One region of the Paenibacillus sp. FSL P4-0176 genome, then DNA from elsewhere that is predicted to be linked to it. Evidence: a T-box and tRNA genes for the amino acid it is inferred to sense, from the RefSeq annotation. Region 1 holds a T-box; the other regions hold tRNA genes.
What was found. A T-box is a leader RNA that pairs with one kind of tRNA and senses whether it is charged. The one in region 1 lies ahead of leuS (leucine--tRNA ligase), so its partner is inferred to be a tRNA-Leu.
Positions count from the first base shown of each region.

Region 2: it has a tRNA-Leu gene. The T-box ahead of leuS (leucine--tRNA ligase) is inferred to sense a tRNA for this amino acid. The anticodon was not compared.
Region 3: it has a tRNA-Leu gene. The T-box ahead of leuS (leucine--tRNA ligase) is inferred to sense a tRNA for this amino acid. The anticodon was not compared.
Region 4: it has a tRNA-Leu gene. The T-box ahead of leuS (leucine--tRNA ligase) is inferred to sense a tRNA for this amino acid. The anticodon was not compared.

Region 1 covers NZ_CP150242.1:5,217,995-5,223,197, reverse strand. Annotated here, with positions in the region: gene MKY95_RS24370 (S1-like domain-containing RNA-binding protein) at 1-138, shown strand, start outside; gene MKY95_RS24365 (class I SAM-dependent methyltransferase) at 458-1,228, shown strand; gene MKY95_RS24360 (aminoglycoside phosphotransferase family protein) at 1,452-2,408, shown strand; T-box leader at 2,521-2,790, shown strand; gene leuS (leucine--tRNA ligase) at 2,869-5,203, shown strand, end outside.
Region 2 covers NZ_CP150242.1:6,377,863-6,383,065, forward strand. Annotated here, with positions in the region: gene ppc (phosphoenolpyruvate carboxylase) at 1-601, opposite strand, end outside; gene MKY95_RS29215 (WGxxGxxG family protein) at 1,179-1,526, shown strand; tRNA gene MKY95_RS29220 (tRNA-Gly) at 1,761-1,831, opposite strand; tRNA gene MKY95_RS29225 (tRNA-Pro) at 1,842-1,915, opposite strand; tRNA gene MKY95_RS29230 (tRNA-Arg) at 1,931-2,007, opposite strand; tRNA gene MKY95_RS29235 (tRNA-Gly) at 2,016-2,090, opposite strand; tRNA gene MKY95_RS29240 (tRNA-Leu) at 2,101-2,181, opposite strand; tRNA gene MKY95_RS29245 (tRNA-Lys) at 2,188-2,263, opposite strand; tRNA gene MKY95_RS29250 (tRNA-Gln) at 2,273-2,347, opposite strand; tRNA gene MKY95_RS29255 (tRNA-Val) at 2,357-2,432, opposite strand; tRNA gene MKY95_RS29260 (tRNA-Glu) at 2,440-2,511, opposite strand; tRNA gene MKY95_RS29265 (tRNA-Thr) at 2,522-2,594, opposite strand; tRNA gene MKY95_RS29270 (tRNA-Asn) at 2,598-2,673, opposite strand; rRNA gene rrf (5S ribosomal RNA) at 2,758-2,874, opposite strand; rRNA gene MKY95_RS29280 (23S ribosomal RNA) at 3,020-5,203, opposite strand, start outside.
Region 3 covers NZ_CP150242.1:315,561-320,763, reverse strand. Annotated here, with positions in the region: gene iolE (myo-inosose-2 dehydratase) at 1-385, opposite strand, end outside; gene iolD (3D-(3,5/4)-trihydroxycyclohexane-1,2-dione acylhydrolase (decyclizing)) at 439-2,304, opposite strand; tRNA gene MKY95_RS01495 (tRNA-Gly) at 2,697-2,767, opposite strand; tRNA gene MKY95_RS01490 (tRNA-Pro) at 2,778-2,851, opposite strand; tRNA gene MKY95_RS01485 (tRNA-Leu) at 2,859-2,937, opposite strand; tRNA gene MKY95_RS01480 (tRNA-Arg) at 2,955-3,031, opposite strand; tRNA gene MKY95_RS01475 (tRNA-Gly) at 3,039-3,113, opposite strand; tRNA gene MKY95_RS01470 (tRNA-Leu) at 3,124-3,204, opposite strand; tRNA gene MKY95_RS01465 (tRNA-Lys) at 3,211-3,286, opposite strand; tRNA gene MKY95_RS01460 (tRNA-Tyr) at 3,297-3,382, opposite strand; tRNA gene MKY95_RS01455 (tRNA-Thr) at 3,392-3,467, opposite strand; tRNA gene MKY95_RS01450 (tRNA-Phe) at 3,488-3,563, opposite strand; tRNA gene MKY95_RS01445 (tRNA-Asp) at 3,582-3,659, opposite strand; tRNA gene MKY95_RS01440 (tRNA-Met) at 3,685-3,758, opposite strand; tRNA gene MKY95_RS01435 (tRNA-Val) at 3,775-3,850, opposite strand; tRNA gene MKY95_RS01430 (tRNA-Glu) at 3,857-3,928, opposite strand; tRNA gene MKY95_RS01425 (tRNA-Asn) at 3,933-4,008, opposite strand; tRNA gene MKY95_RS01420 (tRNA-Ala) at 4,010-4,085, opposite strand; tRNA gene MKY95_RS01415 (tRNA-Ile) at 4,120-4,193, opposite strand; rRNA gene rrf (5S ribosomal RNA) at 4,232-4,348, opposite strand; rRNA gene MKY95_RS01405 (23S ribosomal RNA) at 4,423-5,203, opposite strand, start outside.
Region 4 covers NZ_CP150242.1:6,051,688-6,056,890, reverse strand. Annotated here, with positions in the region: rRNA gene MKY95_RS28060 (23S ribosomal RNA) at 1-254, shown strand, start outside; tRNA gene MKY95_RS28055 (tRNA-Asn) at 321-396, shown strand; tRNA gene MKY95_RS28050 (tRNA-Ser) at 400-491, shown strand; tRNA gene MKY95_RS28045 (tRNA-Glu) at 501-572, shown strand; tRNA gene MKY95_RS28040 (tRNA-Val) at 640-715, shown strand; tRNA gene MKY95_RS28035 (tRNA-Met) at 733-806, shown strand; tRNA gene MKY95_RS28030 (tRNA-Asp) at 834-911, shown strand; tRNA gene MKY95_RS28025 (tRNA-Phe) at 1,007-1,082, shown strand; tRNA gene MKY95_RS28020 (tRNA-Thr) at 1,103-1,178, shown strand; tRNA gene MKY95_RS28015 (tRNA-Tyr) at 1,188-1,273, shown strand; tRNA gene MKY95_RS28010 (tRNA-Trp) at 1,280-1,353, shown strand; tRNA gene MKY95_RS28005 (tRNA-His) at 1,383-1,455, shown strand; tRNA gene MKY95_RS28000 (tRNA-Gln) at 1,479-1,553, shown strand; tRNA gene MKY95_RS27995 (tRNA-Gly) at 1,558-1,632, shown strand; tRNA gene MKY95_RS27990 (tRNA-Cys) at 1,639-1,712, shown strand; tRNA gene MKY95_RS27985 (tRNA-Leu) at 1,719-1,797, shown strand; gene MKY95_RS27980 (class I SAM-dependent methyltransferase) at 1,981-2,907, shown strand; gene MKY95_RS27975 (helix-turn-helix domain-containing protein) at 3,347-5,203, opposite strand, start outside.

The DNA of each region.
Region 1 (5,203 bases):
AAGCAGCGCTTTGGCATCAGTAAGTCTGCCTTCAAGCGTGCCTTGGGCAAATTGATGAAAGACGGATTGGTGGTCCAAAAGGAAAGCTGGACGTATCTGTCCGAATCTGCTCCTGCGGATCAAAGTGAAAACAAGTAATCTTCCTGATTAAATAGTTGTAATATGGAACTCGGATAAGGCAGGGATAGGCTGGGTAAACACCGGATGCCCCTGCTTTTTCTTTTGTTATATAAATTGAACTAAACATTTACACGAAACGGAGAGGACAGAAAGAACCTGAAGAAGCGGAGCGTTCGCCTTTATCCCCGGATTTAAACCTTTATAAAAGGAATAAAAAAAATCTGGGGATAACAGCGATCGGAAGGTTGTTCTGTCATTGGAGTGTCCAGTGTAAATATTCTTTGGTTCAACTTATATAGATCAATTCGAAAATGAAATTGAAAGTGCGGTGCCTGACATGTCTTACCGGAAATTTGCGTATGTGTATGATGAATTAATGGAAGATATGCCTTATCCGGACTGGATAAGGTTTGCAAGAACAGCATGGGAAAAGCATGGAATGCCCAAAAGTGTCGCTGAACTTGGCTGTGGAACGGGCTCCATTACGATCCCGCTCGTGAACTCCGGTTTCGAAGTTACAGGCATTGACCTCTCATCAGATATGCTGTCGGTTGCGCGTAGCAAGATGGAGGCTACGCCTCAGGGTCATCGCTTGTATCGCGAGGGCAGTGTCCGTTGGGTGCAACAGGATATGCGGGAATGGCGAGTTCCGGAACCTGTGGATTCGGTGATATCTTTCTGTGATTGTGTCAATTATTTGCTTGAACAAGAAGATGTCGTTCGTACTTTCCAGCGGACATACGAGATGCTGAAGCCTGGTGGAACGTTCCTGTTTGATGTGCATCATCCCAATACCCTTATTCGTTATGATGAAGAGCAGCCTTTTGTACTGGATGAGCGCTCCGTGTCGTATATTTGGACATGTGATCTGGATCAGGATCGCTGTGAGATTGAACATCATCTCAGTATTTTTTCGCGTGTGGATGATGGTAGCAAGGATATGTACCAGCGGTTTGAAGAAGTTCATGTCCAGCGTGCATATAACCCGGACTGGATGAAGCTGGAGTTATCCAAGGCAGGTTTTAGAGACGTGAAGGTATATGCGGATTTTGAATGGAAAGAGGCCGGAGACAGCGCACAGCGCTTGTTCTACGTGGCTGTGAAGTAAGAGCGAATAATGAGAACTGTCCTTATGGTGCATAAGGGCAGTTTTTTGTTTGATTTTTTATGGAGAATGAATAGCAATATTCTTAAATAGGATAAAGGAATGCAAGAAAAGACATAATCACGTGACAAAAAGTATTGCCTGTTATAATAAACGAGGCCATAATGGTTGGATAGAAAGCGTTTTCTGAGAAAATAAATCAATTGTCAATGTGAGGTGTAGAAAAATGGAAAGTACATATAAAACAAGACTTTCGTCAGAACAGTTGGATGCAATAATAGAGCAGCATTTCTCTGCAAGTATAGAGGACTACAAGGAAATGGTGGATGGCTGGGCCAATCATGCATATCTCATCACACTTAGTGACGAACAGCGAGTGGTACTGAAAATTGCACCGTCGGCTTCGACAAATCTGATGCGTTGTGAACAGGATCTCATGATTGCTGAGGTTGAGGCACTACGCCTCATCACGGAGCTACAGGATGTTCCCGTACCCCAAGTGTTGGCTTATGATGATTCGTTAACTATGGCTTCAGCGCGTTATTTTATCATGGAGTACATGTCTGGAGCGCCCTATAATCAGGTCAAGGATCAATATTCTGCGGAAGAACAGGAGGCCATTGAACATCAGCTCGGTCGGTACAATCGTCGAATTAATGAAATCAAGGGGGAGCAGTTTGGATATTTCTCGGAGCAAAAACAGCGTTATTCCACATGGAAAGAAGCATTTATGAATCTGATGGATGATATTCTTACCGACGGGGAAGAAGCCGGAATTAAATTTTCAATCGATTATCCTGAATTGAGACGCTTGATTGAAGAGAAATCGGATGTGCTGGACGATGTAAAAGAACCTGTTCTTGTGAGTTGGGATCTGTGGGATGGCAATGTTCTAGTAGACAAAGGTCGTATCACAGCGATTATTGATTTTGAACGTTCACTGTGGGCAGATCCTCTGATGGAGCATTATTTCAGTCATTTTAACTATACACCCGGTTTTGTGAAAGGGTATGGGCATGAGATTACGACTGAAAGTGAGCTGAAAAGAAGAAGTCTCTATGACTTGTACTTTGATCTGGTGCTGCGCATTGAGTGCGCTTATCGTCAATATGATAATCAGGAACATGTGAATTGGACCATTCATAATCTGGAGGAAGGCATTGAGCGTTTTCGGTTATCCTGAACAGCAACGAGTATTATTGAACGGTACGAACCGTGTGACTTAAAAGGGTCATTATAACGTGTAATATTGACTTTGGGCTTGCTTTTTTATATAATGGTCCCGATATTGTATACATATTTCGATGATAAGGATCAGTAGTAATTCCTGTACATAACAGAGAGCCGGCGGTTGGTGCAAGCCGGTTGACAGTGATTTGCGAACTCGCCTTGGAGAAATGCGGTGATTACACCATTCTGTTTAACCTGCTTGTATAAAGCTTGGGTTCAGGAATGGAAATCCGCATCGGTTAACCGCCGTTACAGGTCCAAAGGGAGTGGATGACGAAGCACGTTCGTCCACTAACTAGGGTGGTACCACGGGAATTCAACCTCTCGTCCCTAGCGCTGCAAACGCTACGGGATGCTGAGGTTTTTTTGTTGCAATTAAAGCTAAAGTGAATAACCTGAAGGAGGAACAATAGATGAGTGAGAATAACCAGCCGAAACACGGCTATCAGCCACAAGTCATGGAAAAAAGTTGGCAGCAATATTGGGATGCAAATAAAACGTTTAAAACGGGTGAGGACCCTGCTAAACCGAAATTTTATGCACTGGATATGTTCCCTTATCCATCCGGTTCAGGTCTGCACGTAGGTCACCCGGAAGGATATACGGCAACGGATATCGTTTCCCGTTACAAACGTATGCGCGGTTACAACGTATTGCACCCAATGGGTTGGGATGCTTTCGGTCTGCCTGCTGAGCAGCATGCACTGGATACAGGTGAACATCCACGAGATATTACATTCCGTAATATTGACAATTTCCGTCGCCAGATCAAATCGCTTGGTTTCTCCTATGACTGGGATCGTGAGATCAGCACAACGGACCCTGAATACTATAAATGGACACAATGGATCTTTATTCAGCTGTACAATAAAGGCTTGGCTTATGTGGATGAAGTTGCAGTTAACTGGTGTGAAGCCCTTGGAACGGTACTTGCTAATGAAGAGGTTATTGATGGCAAGAGTGAACGTGGTGGACATCCGGTTGTACGCAAACCGATGCGTCAATGGGTTCTGAGAATTACCGAGTATGCAGAGCGTCTGTTGGAAGACCTGGAAGAGCTGGATTGGTCTGAAAGCATCAAGGATATGCAGCGCAACTGGATCGGTAAATCAACAGGTGCGGAAGTTGTATTTGCCATTGAGGGTCGCGAGGAAGTTATCAAGGTGTTCACTACCCGTGCGGACACATTGTTCGGTGCGAGCTTTGCAGTACTTGCTCCAGAACATGAATTGGTAGAAGCAATTACAACCGATGACCAACGTGAAGCGATTCAGGCTTATCAGGAGCAGGCTTCTCGTAAGAGTGATCTGGAACGTACAGATTTGGCCAAAGACAAAACAGGTGTATTCACTGGCGCTTATGCAATCAACCCTGTTAATGGTGCAAAACTGCCGATCTGGATTGCTGATTACGTTCTTGCAGGTTACGGCACAGGTGCGGTTATGGCAGTTCCGGGTCATGATGCGCGTGACTGGGAATTTGCGAAGCAGTTCGGTCTGGATATCATCGAGGTTATTCAAGGTGGAGACGTTACACAAGAGGCATATTCGGGTGATGGCGCACATGTGAATTCCGATTTCTTGAACGGACTGAATAATGAAGAAGCGGTTGCCAAGATGATTGCTTGGTTGGAAGAGAACGGTAAAGGACAAGGGAAAGTGACCTATCGTCTGCGCGATTGGCTGTTCAGCCGTCAGCGTTACTGGGGTGAGCCAATCCCGATTCTGCATCTGGAAGACGGAACGATGAAGACAGTACCTGAGGATCAACTTCCACTGCTGCTGCCTGATATCGACCAGATCAAACCTTCGGGTACAGGAGAATCACCACTGGCGAATGTTACGGAGTGGGTGAATACGGTAGATCCGGAAACGGGAATGAAGGCACGTCGCGAGACCAATACCATGCCACAATGGGCGGGTAGCTGCTGGTATTACCTGCGCTTTATCGATCCGCGCAATGACAAGGAACTGATCTCCAAGGAGAAACAGCAGCAGTGGCTGCCAGTTGATCTGTACATTGGCGGAGCAGAGCACGCCGTACTTCACTTGCTGTACGCTCGTTTCTGGCACAAAGTGCTGTATGATCTGGGTGTTGTGGAGACCAAAGAGCCTTTCCACAAACTGGTCAACCAAGGTATGATCCTGGGTACCAATAATGAGAAAATGAGTAAATCTCGTGGTAATGTCATTAACCCGGATGAAATCGTGAATGAATTCGGTGCAGATACATTGCGTCTGTACGAGATGTTCATGGGACCATTGGAAGCGACAAAACCGTGGAATGCAAACGGGGTTGAAGGCATGCACCGCTTCCTGTCACGTGTATGGCGTCTCTTCATTAACGAAGACACAGGAGCCATCAATGACAAGATTACGGTGGACGGTGGAACGGATGAGTTCAAACGGACTGCTCACAAAACGATCAAAAAAGTTACGGAAGATCTGGAACATCTGCGCTTCAACACATCCATCAGCCAGCTGATGATTTTCATCAACGATGCATACAAAGCGGACACACTGCCTCGTGAAGCGATGGAGAAATTTGTGCAGCTGTTGTCACCACTGGCACCACATATGGCAGAGGAACTGTGGAGCCGTTTGGGTCATGAAGGTGGAATCTCTTACGTGGCTTGGCCTGAATATGATGAGTCCATGACAGTGGATGCGGAAGTAGAAATCGTTGTTCAGGTAAATGGTAAAATTGTAACTCGTGCTACAATCGCGAAGGATCTGGATGCACAGGGTA
Region 2 (5,203 bases), 1.2 Mb from region 1:
AGAGTGTAATAACCTCATTCAGCAGCTTCTCACGCAACTGTTCACGTTCACGCAACGTCAGCGTAGGATTATCAAGTGACATGACATCTTCGGATATCCGTTTATGGATGTCCAGAATAACCCGGCGCATAGCTTCGGTTGGGTGAGCTGTCATAACGAGTTCCAACGACAAATCGTCGAGAATCTCTTCCACCTCTGTATGAGACAGTCCACGTTCCTTAAGATCCTGTACTGCTTTCTCAATCGATCCTGGCTGCACAGCGTCCCCAGCAGAACGTTCATAATCCCGTTTACGCCGGATCCGATGGTTTTGTTCAGCAATATTAACTAATTGAAAATAAATAGCGAAAGCCCGAATAACCTGGTGACGATTGTCCGAGTCTAATTCCTGGATCATCGTTTTGAACTCTGCATAGAGTTCTGGCAGAAATTCTGCACGCAACGACTTGCTCGTTTCCCGAATCTTCTCAACGATATCTAGAAGCTCCGTGCCGCCTTGATGGACAAGAACTTCTCCGAGTATATTGCCCAGGAACCGCACGTCTCGCCGAAGCAGGTTGTTGGATTGGCTTTTGCTGGCGGTTACCATAGTTTCAGTCATGCTTATCCTCCCATCTGATCGTTCCATTCGTACACGTAAATTTGACACCTTCATAACATCATACAATAAAATGGTACGAAAATCTTTATTTTTCTACTAGAAAAAATGGGGATTATCCCCGATTTACAGCACAAAAACACGCTTTTTTATTCATTTTCTTGTTCTGCTTCAATTAATGGTCATATACTGTCGCATGATACCTTTTTCACGTACTTTAGATAAATCAAAAGTCTCATACCTATTCTTAAAAACTCATAAATATACAGTTCTTTTAGATATGATCCCATGTACCTGATATTAAGGTTAAACCGCATAATTTCATTGTTTGAGAACAGATGATATACAAAGAAACATGACCGGCAAAGCAAGCTTTTGTATACTTTACCACAGTGACGCAATAAATTAAAGGTGTAATTATAATTTTCTTCCCACTACAGTCTGCTTACTAGGCAAGTTTCTTATGTATGTTGTTATTCAATTGGACTCAAAGGTATATCTTAACAGACTTTTTCTACATATTGTACTTGTCTTCTTGGGCAGATTAATCTGTAGCTCTTACTAAAAAGGAGGAATCCACATGATGAAGAAAGGTACAACAATTATTGCTTCCGTGCTTCTGGTGGCCGCGATGGCTGGCCCTGCTGCTGCTGATGGTCATATGTCCAAAGGAATGGATACAACCGGCTCACGTGTCCGGTCTTATCAGGACACCAACTACATGGACCGCACAAAAACTAATTCTAACATGAATATGAACATGGATGGAAACTACCGCAACAATGGTGACTATCGTACCAACAATGTTCGGGCAAACGCCACAACAACCGACCGTGACAACGGCATGGATTGGGGCTGGCTTGGTTTGTTGGGACTGCTTGGATTAGCAGGCATGCGTAAAAGAGTGACGGACCACAACGAACGTTAAATTGTGCGCTCTTCACTATACAATAGCTGCTACGTCTTAGAGGCAGCTCATCCACAAAGATAAACCGAAGAGCCAAGACCTCCCTATTTGGATAGTAAAGGGGTCTTGGCTCTTTTTTAAATAAACCTGTATTATACTTTACATAAATTATTATATAAAATAACTGCTGATTATTTCGTTAAATACAATAAAAAAGCCTCTGCATCTGCAAAGGCTCTTTCATTGTATTCTGTAAGCGGGTGATGGGAATCGAACCCACGCTATTAGCTTGGAAGGCTAAAGTTCTACCATTGAACTACACCCGCATAACAACAATCGGGATGACACGATTTGAACATGCGACCCCCTGGTCCCAAACCAGGTGCTCTACCAAGCTGAGCTACATCCCGATACTAAAAAAATAATGGCGCGCCCTGAGAGATTCGAACTCCCGGCCTTTTGATTCGTAGTCAAACGCTCTATCCAGCTGAGCTAAGGGCGCAGAAATATTGGAGCGGAAGACGGGAATCGAACCCGCGACCCTCGCCTTGGCAAGGCGATGCTCTACCGCTGAGCCACTTCCGCAAATAAAGGATGCGCGTGGAGGGACTTGAACCCCCACGTCAAAGACGCTAGATCCTAAGTCTAGTGCGTCTGCCAATTCCGCCACACGCGCATATGATGGTGAGTCATGAAGGGCTCGAACCTTCGACACCCTGATTAAAAGTCAGGTGCTCTACCAACTGAGCTAATGACTCATACTAAAATGGCTGGGGATATAGGATTTGAACCTATGCATGACGGAGTCAAAGTCCGTTGCCTTACCGCTTGGCTAATCCCCAATAAAAATATGGTGGAGGCTGAGGGGATCGAACCCCCGACCCTCTGCTTGTAAGGCAGATGCTCTCCCAGCTGAGCTAAGCCTCCAACTATATGACCCGTAGGGGATTCGAACCCCTGTTACCTCCGTGAAAGGGAGGTGTCTTAACCCCTTGACCAACGGGCCCCATTTCCAAAGCTCTCAACCGGGATCGAACCGGTGACCTCATCCTTACCATGGATGCACTCTACCTACTGAGCTATGAGAGCAAATGGCTCCCCGAACAGGGCTCGAACCTGTGACAACTCGATTAACAGTCGAGTGCTCTACCAACTGAGCTATCAGGGAATAATATGCATTTGCAGGGCAAATGCAATTCATCGTACAACGTCCACATGCAGAGCCTGTTTTCTATGTATGATGAAAGAGTTCGCTTGGCGGCGTCCTACTCTCCCAGGACCCTGCGGTCCAAGTACCATCGGCGCTAGAGGGCTTAACGGTCGTGTTCGGGATGGGTACGTGTGGAACCCCTCCGCCATCGCCACCAAACGCGATTTGTCGAAGCATAGCTTCTTAAAATCAGATATGGAACTGAAAATCATACACACGTTCTGTGATGTACCAATTTTCATTTCAGAGTTGTTGTTCTCTGAAAACTAGATTCGAAACGAAACACGCGAATTACAACTTGCTATTGGATAAGCCCTCGACCGATTAGTACTGGTCAGCTCCATGCATTGCTGCACTTCCACCCCCAGCCTATCTACCTCGTCGTCTTCAAGGGGTCTTACATACTGGGAAATCTCATCTTGAGGGGGGCTTCACGCTTAGATGCTTTCAGCGTTTATCCCGTCCGTACATAGCTACCCAGCGGTGCTCCTGGCGGAACAACTGGTACACCAGCGGTACGTCCATCCCGGTCCTCTCGTACTAAGGACAGCTCCTCTCAAATTTCCTACGCCCACGACAGATAGGGACCGAACTGTCTCACGACGTTCTGAACCCAGCTCGCGTACCGCTTTAATGGGCGAACAGCCCAACCCTTGGGACCTACTTCAGCCCCAGGATGCGATGAGCCGACATCGAGGTGCCAAACCTCCCCGTCGATGTGGACTCTTGGGGGAGATAAGCCTGTTATCCCCAGGGTAGCTTTTATCCGTTGAGCGATGGCCCTTCCATGCGGTACCACCGGATCACTAAGCCCGACTTTCGTCCCTGCTCGACTTGTAGGTCTCGCAGTCAAGCTCCCTTATGCCTTTGCACTCTTCGAATGATTTCCAACCATTCTGAGGGAACCTTTGGGCGCCTCCGTTACTCTTTAGGAGGCGACCGCCCCAGTCAAACTGCCCACCTGACACTGTCCCCGCACCGGATTACGGTACCAGGTTAGAACCTAGATACGATCAGGGTGGTATCCCAACGTTGCCTCCACGCAAGCTGGCGCTCACGTTTCAAAGGCTCCCACCTATCCTGTACAGATCGTACCCAAATTCAATATCAAGCTGCAGTAAAGCTCCATGGGGTCTTTCCGTCTTGTCGCGGGTAACCTGCATCTTCACAGGTATTAAAATTTCACCGGATCTCTCGTTGAGACAGCGCCCAAGTCGTTACGCCATTCGTGCGGGTCAGAATTTACCTGACAAGGAATTTCGCTACCTTAGGACCGTTATAGTTACGGCCGCCGTTTACTGGGGCTTCGGTTCACAGCTTCGGATTGCTCCTAACCACTCCCCTTAACCTTCCAGCACCGGGCAGGCGTCAGCCCGTATACTTCGCCTTACGGCTTCGCACAGACCTGTGTTTTTGCTAAACAGTCGCTTGGGCCTTTTCACTGCGGCCCCCTCGTGCTATTCACACTACCGGGGCACCCCTTCTCCCGAAGTTACGGGGTCATTTTGCCGAGTTCCTTAACGAGAGTTCTTCCGCGCGCCTTAGAATACTCTTCTCGCCTACCTGTGTCGGTTTGCGGTACGGGCACCATCACCTGGCTAGAGGCTTTTCTTGGCAGTGTGAGATCATGACCTTCGCTACTATAATTTTCGCTCCCCATCACAGCTCAGCCTTACAATGTGCGGATTTGCCTACACATCAGCCTTACTGCTTAGACGGACATCCATCAGTCCGCGTCACTACCCTACTGCGTCCCCCCATTGCTCATAACGGCTTACGGTGGTACAGGAATTTCGACCTGTTGTCCTTCGACTACGCCTTTCGGCCTCGCCTTAGGTCCCGACTTACCCTGAGCGGACGAGCCTTCCTCAGGAACCCTTAGGCTTTCGGCGGATCAGATTCTCACTGATCTTTTCGTTACTCATACCGGCATTCTCACTTGTATAATGTCCAGCGCTCCTTACGGTACACCTTCAACCCTTATACAACGCTCCCCTACCCCTGATGCAAAGCATCAAGCCATAGCTTCGGTGGTGTGTTTAGCCCCGTTACATTTTCGGCGCAGAGTCACTCGACCAGTGAGCTATTACGCACTCTTTCAATGATGGCTGCTTCTAAGCCAACATCCTGGTTGTCTGTGCAACTCCACATCCTTTCCCACTTAACACACACTTGGGGACCTTAGCTGATGGTCTGGGCTGTTTCCCTTTTGACAATGGATCTTAGCACTCACTGTCTGACTCCCGGAAGTAAGTCTATGGCATTCGGAGTTTGACTGAGCTTGGTAACCCTTGCGGGCCCCGCACCCAATCAGTGCTCTACCTCCACGACTCTGTTTTCCGAGGCTAGCCCTAAAGCTATTTCGGGGAGAACCAGCTATCTCCGAGTTCGATTGGAATTTCTCCGCTACCCCCACCTCATCCCCGCATTTTTCAACATGCGTGGGTTCGGGCCTCCAGTGCGTGTTACCGCACCTTCACCCTGGACA
Region 3 (5,203 bases), 2.4 Mb from region 1:
TGAGCACTTCTTTTTCATTCGGAGTTCGTCTTGGATCAAAATGAAGTGACCCGCCTACCTCCGCCGTACTGATTACCTTACTGCCCATGGATTGCAGAAACTCCGCATGTCTGCGATAACTGTCCAGCTCCGACTGACGATATGCCGGGTCGGAGAAAAGTACGGATTTCCACTGGGAGACCAGCTTGATATTCCTTTTGCTCAATTCCTCACGCAATATAGCAGGATCGGTAGGATATTTACGTCCCATCTCTGTACCCGTCAGCCCAAGACGCTGAATGTCATCCAGAATCTGTGCACACGTTGTCGCATCACCATGCTCCTTCACATCTTCACCGACCCAATTGATCGGATGAATCCCAAGCTGGAATGGCAGCTTGCTCATTGCTCCACGTCTCCTTTGTCGTTCAACATTGTTGTTCACTATATTAAACCGGATTAAATCGGTCTTGCTTTGGCACGGTTGGCTTGCATGGTGTGATGAGCATGAACTACCTTTTCTTCGGCAGATACCTCAGGTACACCCACATTCCACCATGACTCGTATCCACCTGCGTTGGTTCCAGGCACGACCGGAATCTCAATCAACGTACTCACTGTTTCGTTCTTCGCATCTCGGAGTGCTTGTTCCAGCTGTTCTGCTGTCTCCGCTCTATAGGATTTGGCTCCCATGCTTCGGGCGTGTGCAGCAAAGTCCATTGGCATGTAATCCCCGGTCAGTCGTCCACTCTCGGATTCCCGATAACGGAACTCATTGCCGAACCCGTCACTACCATGTTCCCGCTGTAAATTATGAATACATTGGAATCCATTGTTGTTGAATAATAAAATAGTCATCTTCTTCTGTTCCTGCAAACTGGTCACAAACTCCGAATGCAGCATCAGATAACTGCCATCCCCTACCATGGCGTACACTTCACGATCCGGCTCGGCAAGTGCTGCTCCGAACGCTCCACTTACCTCGTACCCCATACAGGAGAACCCATACTCCATGTGATACGTCTTTGGTTCAGCCGCACGCCACAGACGATGCAGATCGCCTGGCAGACTGCCCGCCGCACACACTATGACGGAGGATGGATCAATGGTCCGGTTAACGATGCCAACTGCTGTAGTCTGTGCCAGCCCTGCTTCATGTTGAGCTGCATACAGCCGATCCACTTCTGCATTCCACTCAGCGCGGAGATCAGCGATTTCGGATGCACCATATGCACTTCGGTATTGTCTTTCCTGCAATTCCTTTTGCAAAGCCTGCAATCCTTCGCGTGCATCTGCCAGAATGGCTTCTCCGCCTAACTTGGCGGCATCCATGCCGTTCAGGTTGATGTTGATGAATGAAGCTTCTGGGTGCTGAAAAGCAGAGCGGGACGCCGTCGTGAAATCCGAGAACCGCGTACCGACGCCGATCACAACGTCTGCTTCTCTCGCCAGCCTATTGGCTGCCAGAGAGCCGGTAACCCCGATTGCCCCCACATTTAGTGGGTGGTCCCAAGAAACTGCGCTCTTGCCCGCCTGCGTCTCGGCGATCGGAATACCAAATGCCTCGGCGAACTCCAAGAGTTGAACGGACGCCTCAGAGTACAACACACCGCCGCCTGCAACGAGCAGCGGTTTTCTGCCTCGGGCAATCTGCTCCGTTGCCCGCTCAATGGCTGCCTGTACCGGGGGACGACGATCCAGATAATGTACTTTGCGGGCAAAGAAAGATTCCGGGTAATCGTACGCTTCTGCCTGCACATCCTGCGGCAATGCGAGCGTTACTGCTCCCGTCTCTGCTGGATCGGTTAGCACACGCATCGCCTGTGTAACAGCAATCATCAACTGTTCGGGACGAACAATGCGATCCCAGTACTTGCTGACGGCTTTGAATGGATCAGTTGCTGAGATTGTATAATCACTGCTCACTTCCAACTGCTGAAGTACCGGGTCCGGTTCCCGTGTAGCAAAGTTATCTCCAGGAAGCAATAAAACCGGAATCCGGTTCACCGTTGCAGTAGCTGCCGCTGTAATCATATTCAAAGCACCAGGTCCAATGGATGTTGTACATGCATAAATCTGTCTACGGTTCTTCTGCTTGGCATAAGCCGCTGCCGTATGCACCATGCCTTGTTCGTTCTTGCCTTGCATATACGTCAGGCTTCCCGGACTGCGCTCCAGCGCTTCTCCAATGCCTGTTACATTGCCATGTCCAAAAATACCGATGATTCCCTTCACAAACTTGGTTTCCACCCCGTCAACCGAGATATATTGCTGATCCAGGTATCGAAGCAGTGCCTGAGCCATCGTTAGTCGAATTGTATTCATGAATTGATCGCCGTCCTTTCCTTTACGGGTTAAGCGCTTAATCTACGTTAAGTTTAAGCGCCTTACCCCTAAAGGTTAAGCGCTTAATTGATATGGTATTACAGGTTAATGATTTACGCAAGCTATTTTTGTAAGCGTTTTTATAAATTGTGATAAAGAAAAGATATTCTTGTGTTCGAACATGTGTTAGACCTTCTCTATTTGAACACTTCCACAATGACTAAGGACAGACTTAAAAGAGAGGGAAATATATCGTGAGGATGGGATACATGCTGGTACATGATATTCAGCCAAATAATCCGTGGTCTTTGTATAAAATCATGGAATATATGCCTGTGAATGCAAAAAAAGAAAGATACGGTGAGTACCGTCTCTTTCTTTTTCAATATATAAGCGGGTGATGGGAATCGAACCCACGCTATTAGCTTGGAAGGCTAAAGTTCTACCATTGAACTACACCCGCATAACAACAATCGGGATGACACGATTTGAACATGCGACCCCCTGGTCCCAAACCAGGTGCTCTACCAAGCTGAGCTACATCCCGTTATCTATACCGGCGAGAGGACTCGAACCTCCACGGTTTCCCACTCGATTTTGAGTCGAGCGCGTCTGCCATTCCGCCACGCCGGCATAATATGAAGTTATAATGGCGCGCCCTGAGAGATTCGAACTCCCGGCCTTTTGATTCGTAGTCAAACGCTCTATCCAGCTGAGCTAAGGGCGCAAAATATTGGAGCGGAAGACGGGAATCGAACCCGCGACCCTCGCCTTGGCAAGGCGATGCTCTACCGCTGAGCCACTTCCGCAAATAAAGGATGCGCGTGGAGGGACTTGAACCCCCACGTCAAAGACGCTAGATCCTAAGTCTAGTGCGTCTGCCAATTCCGCCACACGCGCATATAATGGTGAGTCATGAAGGGCTCGAACCTTCGACACCCTGATTAAAAGTCAGGTGCTCTACCAACTGAGCTAATGACTCATAGAAAAACTGGTGGAGGATGATGGATTCGAACCACCGAACCCGTACGGGAGCAGATTTACAGTCTGATGCGTTTGGCCGCTTCGCTAATCCTCCAGGATTACATGGTGCCGGCGAGAGGACTTGAACCCCCAACCTACTGATTACAAGTCAGTTGCTCTACCAGTTGAGCTACACCGGCGTATTACATGGTGTTATAAATGGTGGCTCGGGACGGAATCGAACCGCCGACACGAGGATTTTCAGTCCTCTGCTCTACCGACTGAGCTACCGAGCCTTACTACATTAAAAAAAATGGCGGAACCGACGGGATTCGAACCCGCGATCTCCTGCGTGACAGGCAGGCATGTTAGGCCAACTACACCACGGTTCCAGATCACTTTCTCAAGGAAAGTTAATTGCGGGGGCAGGATTTGAACCTGCGGCCTTCGGGTTATGAGCCCGACGAGCTACCGGGCTGCTCCACCCCGCGTCGTTATAAAGTTATATGGTGGAGGCTGAGGGGATCGAACCCCCGACCCTCTGCTTGTAAGGCAGATGCTCTCCCAGCTGAGCTAAGCCTCCATATTATGACCCGTAGGGGATTCGAACCCCTGTTACCTCCGTGAAAGGGAGGTGTCTTAACCCCTTGACCAACGGGCCTTACTGGCTCCCCGAACAGGGCTCGAACCTGTGACAACTCGATTAACAGTCGAGTGCTCTACCAACTGAGCTATCAGGGAATGGTGGAGCCAAGCGGGATCGAACCGCTGACCTCCTGCTTGCAAGGCAGGCGCTCTCCCAGCTGAGCTATGGCCCCATACTCTGGTGTATTTCTTGTTGTGGTCTTGCTATGGGCCCTGGTGGACTCGAACCACCGGCCTCACCCTTATCAGAGGTGCGCTCTAACCAACTGAGCTAAGGGCCCTTATCAATTTTCGAAAAAAAATACCCCAATGGGGTTTCGCTTGGCGGCGTCCTACTCTCCCAGGACCCTGCGGTCCAAGTACCATCGGCGCTAGAGGGCTTAACGGTCGTGTTCGGGATGGGTACGTGTGGAACCCCTCCGCCATCGCCACCAAACGCGTAGCTTACATTTCAGAGATCGTTCTCTGAAAACTAGATTCGAAACGAAACACGCGAATTACAACTTGCTATTGGATAAGCCCTCGACCGATTAGTACTGGTCAGCTCCATGCATTGCTGCACTTCCACCCCCAGCCTATCTACCTCGTCGTCTTCAAGGGGTCTTACATACTGGGAAATCTCATCTTGAGGGGGGCTTCACGCTTAGATGCTTTCAGCGTTTATCCCGTCCGTACATAGCTACCCAGCGGTGCTCCTGGCGGAACAACTGGTACACCAGCGGTACGTCCATCCCGGTCCTCTCGTACTAAGGACAGCTCCTCTCAAATTTCCTACGCCCACGACAGATAGGGACCGAACTGTCTCACGACGTTCTGAACCCAGCTCGCGTACCGCTTTAATGGGCGAACAGCCCAACCCTTGGGACCTACTTCAGCCCCAGGATGCGATGAGCCGACATCGAGGTGCCAAACCTCCCCGTCGATGTGGACTCTTGGGGGAGATAAGCCTGTTATCCCCAGGGTAGCTTTTATCCGTTGAGCGATGGCCCTTCCATGCGGTACCACCGGATCACTAAGCCCGACTTTCGTCCCTGCTCGACTTGTAGGTCTCGCAGTCAAGCTCCCTTATGCCTTTGCACTCTTCGAATGATTTCCAACCATTCTGAGGGAACCTTTGGGCGCCTCCGTTACTCTTTAGGAGGCGACCGCCCCAGTCAAACTGCCCACCTGACACTGTCCCCGCACCGGATTACGGTACCAGGTTAGAACCTAGATACGATCAGGGTGGTATCCCAACGTTGCCTCCACGCAAGCTGGCGCTCACGTTTCAAAGGCTCCCACCTATCCTGTA
Region 4 (5,203 bases), 830 kb from region 1:
TGAGAGGAGCTGTCCTTAGTACGAGAGGACCGGGATGGACGTACCGCTGGTGTACCAGTTGTTCCGCCAGGAGCACCGCTGGGTAGCTATGTACGGACGGGATAAACGCTGAAAGCATCTAAGCGTGAAGCCCCCTCAAGATGAGATTTCCCAGTATGTAAGACCCCTTGAAGACGACGAGGTAGATAGGCTGGGGGTGGAAGTGCAGCAATGCATGGAGCTGACCAGTACTAATCGGTCGAGGGCTTATCCAATAGCAAGTTGTAATTCGCATGTTTCGTTTCGAATCTAGTTTTCAGAGAACGATCTCTGAAGCATATTCCCTGATAGCTCAGTTGGTAGAGCACTCGACTGTTAATCGAGTTGTCACAGGTTCGAGCCCTGTTCGGGGAGCCATATGGAGAGGTGTCCGAGCTGGCCGAAGGAGCACGATTGGAAATCGTGTAGGCGTCACAAGCGTCTCGAGGGTTCGAATCCCTCTCTCTCCGCCATAATATTAAGGCCCGTTGGTCAAGGGGTTAAGACACCTCCCTTTCACGGAGGTAACAGGGGTTCGAATCCCCTACGGGTCATAATAACTTCAAAAAAAGAAGTTGATTTTTACAACAAGATTATGGTATGATCATAAATGTGTTGTTCGGAGGCTTAGCTCAGCTGGGAGAGCATCTGCCTTACAAGCAGAGGGTCGGGGGTTCGATCCCCTCAGCCTCCACCATATAAACTTTATAACGACGCGGGGTGGAGCAGCCCGGTAGCTCGTCGGGCTCATAACCCGAAGGCCGCAGGTTCAAATCCTGCCCCCGCAATTATACTTTCCTTTGAGAAAGTGATCTGGAACCGTGGTGTAGTTGGCCTAACATGCCTGCCTGTCACGCAGGAGATCGCGGGTTCGAATCCCGTCGGTTCCGCCATTTAATCTTTACATGAGGCAAACTGTTCACTACATCTGCTGTATGGCACTGATGCCCTATATAAAGTGTAAGGAATTAAGATTAGACTTTATTATGGCTCGGTAGCTCAGTCGGTAGAGCAGAGGACTGAAAATCCTCGTGTCGGCGGTTCGATTCCGTCCCGAGCCACCATTTTTAAAATAATTTAATATGCCGGTGTAGCTCAACTGGTAGAGCAACTGACTTGTAATCAGTAGGTTGGGGGTTCAAGTCCTCTCGCCGGCACCATGTAATCCTGGAGGATTAGCGAAGTGGCCAAACGCATCAGACTGTAAATCTGCTCCCGTACGGGTTCGGTGGTTCGAATCCATCATCCTCCACCAGTTTTTAGGGGCATAGTTTAAAGGTAGAACAACGGTCTCCAAAACCGTTGGTGTGGGTTCAATTCCTGCTGCCCCTGCCAATTAAATTTTTAGAAAATAACCTTTTATGGCGGTCGTGGCGAAGTGGTTAACGCACCGGTTTGTGGATCCGGCATTCGGGGGTTCAATTCCCCTCGATCGCCCCTTTGTTTTTTCATTTTTTTATTGGGGATTAGCCAAGCGGTAAGGCAACGGACTTTGACTCCGTCATGCATAGGTTCAAATCCTATATCCCCAGCCATTATGCGGACGTGGCTCAGCGGTAGAGCATCGCCTTGCCAAGGCGAGGGTCGCGGGTTCGATTCCCGTCGTCCGCTCCAAAATATGGCGCCATAGCCAAGTGGTAAGGCACAGCTCTGCAAAAGCTTTATCCCCAGTTCGAATCTGGGTGGCGCCTCCAGCATATGCCGGCGTGGCGGAATGGCAGACGCGCTCGACTCAAAATCGAGTGGGAAACCGTGGAGGTTCGAGTCCTCTCGCCGGTATATTGAATAGCCCTACATGTTGCTTATGCAATGTGTAGGGCTATTTTTATTTTATATGAAACGATTTATGTGCAGTAAGAAAATCTAGAGTAAGAGAAGATGGACGTTAATAAAGATTGACGTATGATTATATTGAGTATATTGTAGATAAGTAAAGTCTTTAATATGGAGGAGTGAAGTAGAGTGACTAATGGAAAAAATGTATCGGATACAGATCTGTTATTTGATCTTTCTGTATGGGAAGAGGCATGGAAGAATCGTCCGAGAAGTTCAAAATATAAGAAGAAAAGCGTCCCCTCTAATATAGAAGAAGCTTTTGAGCGATGGGCCAGGGATTATCATGCACAGTCGTTCACTGAAGAAGGAAAGCAGCGTTCTGAACGCATTATGGGCTGGATTGAAAACCAGGGTGTGGAATTCGCAGGATTATCCATTTTGGACATTGGAGCCGCTTCAGGCATATTTACCATTCCTTTTGCAGAAAAGGGGGCAAGTGTGACCGCAGTTGAGCCTTCTGAGTTGCTTGTCTCCCTTATGAAAGAGACGATACCTCCAGCTCTGGAATCCAAAATCGAAATCGTAAACGAACGATATGAAGAAATCTCCATTAAGGATAAAGGCTGGGAGAAGAAATATGACTTTGCATTTGCATCCATGTGTCCGGCGATGTCGGATTGGGAAACGATTGAGCAGGCGATCAATTGTGCCCGGAAGTATGTGTATATAAGTACTATGGCGGGACAGAAGGAACACACACTAATGAATGAACTTAAGGATGTACTGGGTGTAACTTCTTCACACAAGGCCGGTGATATGGGGTATATCCAACAGTTGCTGTATTTGAAGGGCTATTCTTATACGATGATCATTACGAGAGAAGTTAACTCATTTGAAGTACCGGTGGAAGAGATTATCGAGAAGCTGCCAGAATGGCTTAATACGTATGAGTTACCATCGGATGAAGATTCCCTCAGATTGGCTGAGGATTACATTAGCGATACGTACAAGGATAGTACGGTGACCTTCTCACGTGGAGGAAGATTTGGTAAAATTCTAATTCAACTTGAACAGCCCAATATGAAAACAGTTCGCACTAAGGATAAGCGCTAAATCGCATAAGCGTGGCACGTGTAATGATAATCAGGAATTGAGACGGAGACAATGTAGTCTAACGTCTAAGATGACACTAGGAAGCATCACAACGCTGTGCCAAAAGATGAACGGTTGAAACATAGAAGTTAAGATTGCAGAAGTAAAGTTGTAATTGAAGGGAGCAGGTTATGTGCTCCCTCTTTTTTGAAGCCACTAATTCATCGACCGCTTTGAACCAGACCCTCGTTTATTTAGAGCTGTTCGAGACAACGAAACAAAACACAGACCTAGTTTTCAGAGAATGATCTCTGAAGCATATTCCCTGATATTTCAGTTGGTAGAGCACTCCACGGTTAATCGAGTTGTCACAGGTCTGAGCCCTATCCCTGTTCGGGGAGCTATACGGATAGGTATCCGAGCTGGCCGAAGGAGTACGACTTACTATCGTGCTCCTTGTCTAATTTCTGTTCGATACTTCTGCTTTCTGCTTACGCTCCCGATACTGGCCGGGGGTGATTCCTTCCCATTTACGGAATGATCGGATAAAGTTTTGCGGATTGTTGTACCGAAGTCGTGCTGCGATATCTTTAACGGTTAGATCACTTTCGTCCAGCCATTTTTTAGCGATATTAAATCGGTACTTGGTCAGATATTCACTAAATGCACAGCCTGTCTCTTTGCGGAAAACACTACTTAAGTAGTTGGCATTGTAGTGAAGCTTCATAGCACATTCCTCAAGCGTCAGATCCTTATCATAATCTTGATGAATCATGGCAATCATTTTCTCAGATATATGCTGATACTGGGCATATTGTCTCGCTTTAAAAACCTGAATGACGGGCAAGATGACTTGATGGTTAAACCACTCCTCAACTTCAGCAGCGTACTGCAAAGCATGAAGTTCATGAAACATCGAACCACGACCTTGGGAGATCTGTCCGAGTCGTATGCCGGATTCCTGAGTCATTTGCAAAATATGCGTGAGTAGCCTCGTAAGAGCCACCTCATACTCCTCCGGTGTAACCTCCATACCAAAGATCACTTCAAGCAGTTGTTTCAGAAGAGCAGAGGCCTGGGCTTCGTCCGCATTTTGAATAGCTTGGATCAATGAATATTCCAATGATTCCGGGTAGATAATGGACCAAGTGGGAGTGTAATGATCTATGTTCTCATATTGAAAAATAATGCCTGTTCCCAGCTTCATCCGATGCCTTAGTGCTTCCATGGCTTCTGTGTAAGCTTGAGAGATGTGATATAGAGAGCTGTGCGGCTGGCTGAATCCTATACTGACTTGAAGAGCTAGAATCTTATCCATCTGTTGTTGTAACTGGTCTGTTAATACATATAGCTGCTGTGAAAAAATAAACTGATCCTGTTCAACGGTCCCAATCACCGTGACTACCGTATGTTCCAGCACAATGGGAAGCAATTGTTGGTTATGCACAACCGTTTCCTCCAATATATTTTGAATAGCGAATAATAAGAGATCACGATCACTAGCTCTATATTTTGTATGATTAACAAGATCGGCCTGTAGTGTAATAACAGCAATTTGTTGCCATTCCCGAACCTGATGCGTGTAGCCATATTCATTCAGGGCGTCATGAAGAGTATGAACAGGGATCTTACCCTGGAACAGATTCATCATAAAATGATTGCGAATCTGCAATAGATGCACATTAAGTGTGTTCTCTAATTGGGAGCGAGAAGCAGATAATTGTGAGACCCCTGCTCTGATCTGTTCGAACTCATCAGAAAATGGTGGTGATTGCTGAGCTACCGTGTTTCCTTCTTTGGACAGGTGGTTGTCACCAAGTTGGGTTAAAAGTTTACGAATCGGGACATGCATTCGCTTGGAGCCGAGCCAGGCGAGTAATAATGAAAGTAAAAGTAAGAAGATACTGATATAAAAGGTGTGCAATCCGATATCGATATATTCTTGTGTCAGAATATTGGTAGGTGAGATTAGAACATAAGTCCATCCTTTTAAGGTAGAAGGGCTATACGTCAGAGAATAATGTGTATCGGCGATCTTAACTTCCCGTTTTTCAAAGCCTGTTGAAAATGTGATGGGTGATAGTTTGGTTATGTTGGCTTCCGTATCCCGATCCTGTAATCCAATGGCAGACAACGGTTGTCCAATGTATACAGGATCGGGATGGACCAAGATACGTTGTTCCCGATTCAAAATGATCAGTCCTGAGGCAGCATTGCCTAAGGAGGCTTCTCCTAGTGTATTTTGCAAAGAGCATGCAGGGATTCCGGCAATCAGGGCAGCATCGGAAGATGTATTCAGATTCGGAATAGATCTCGC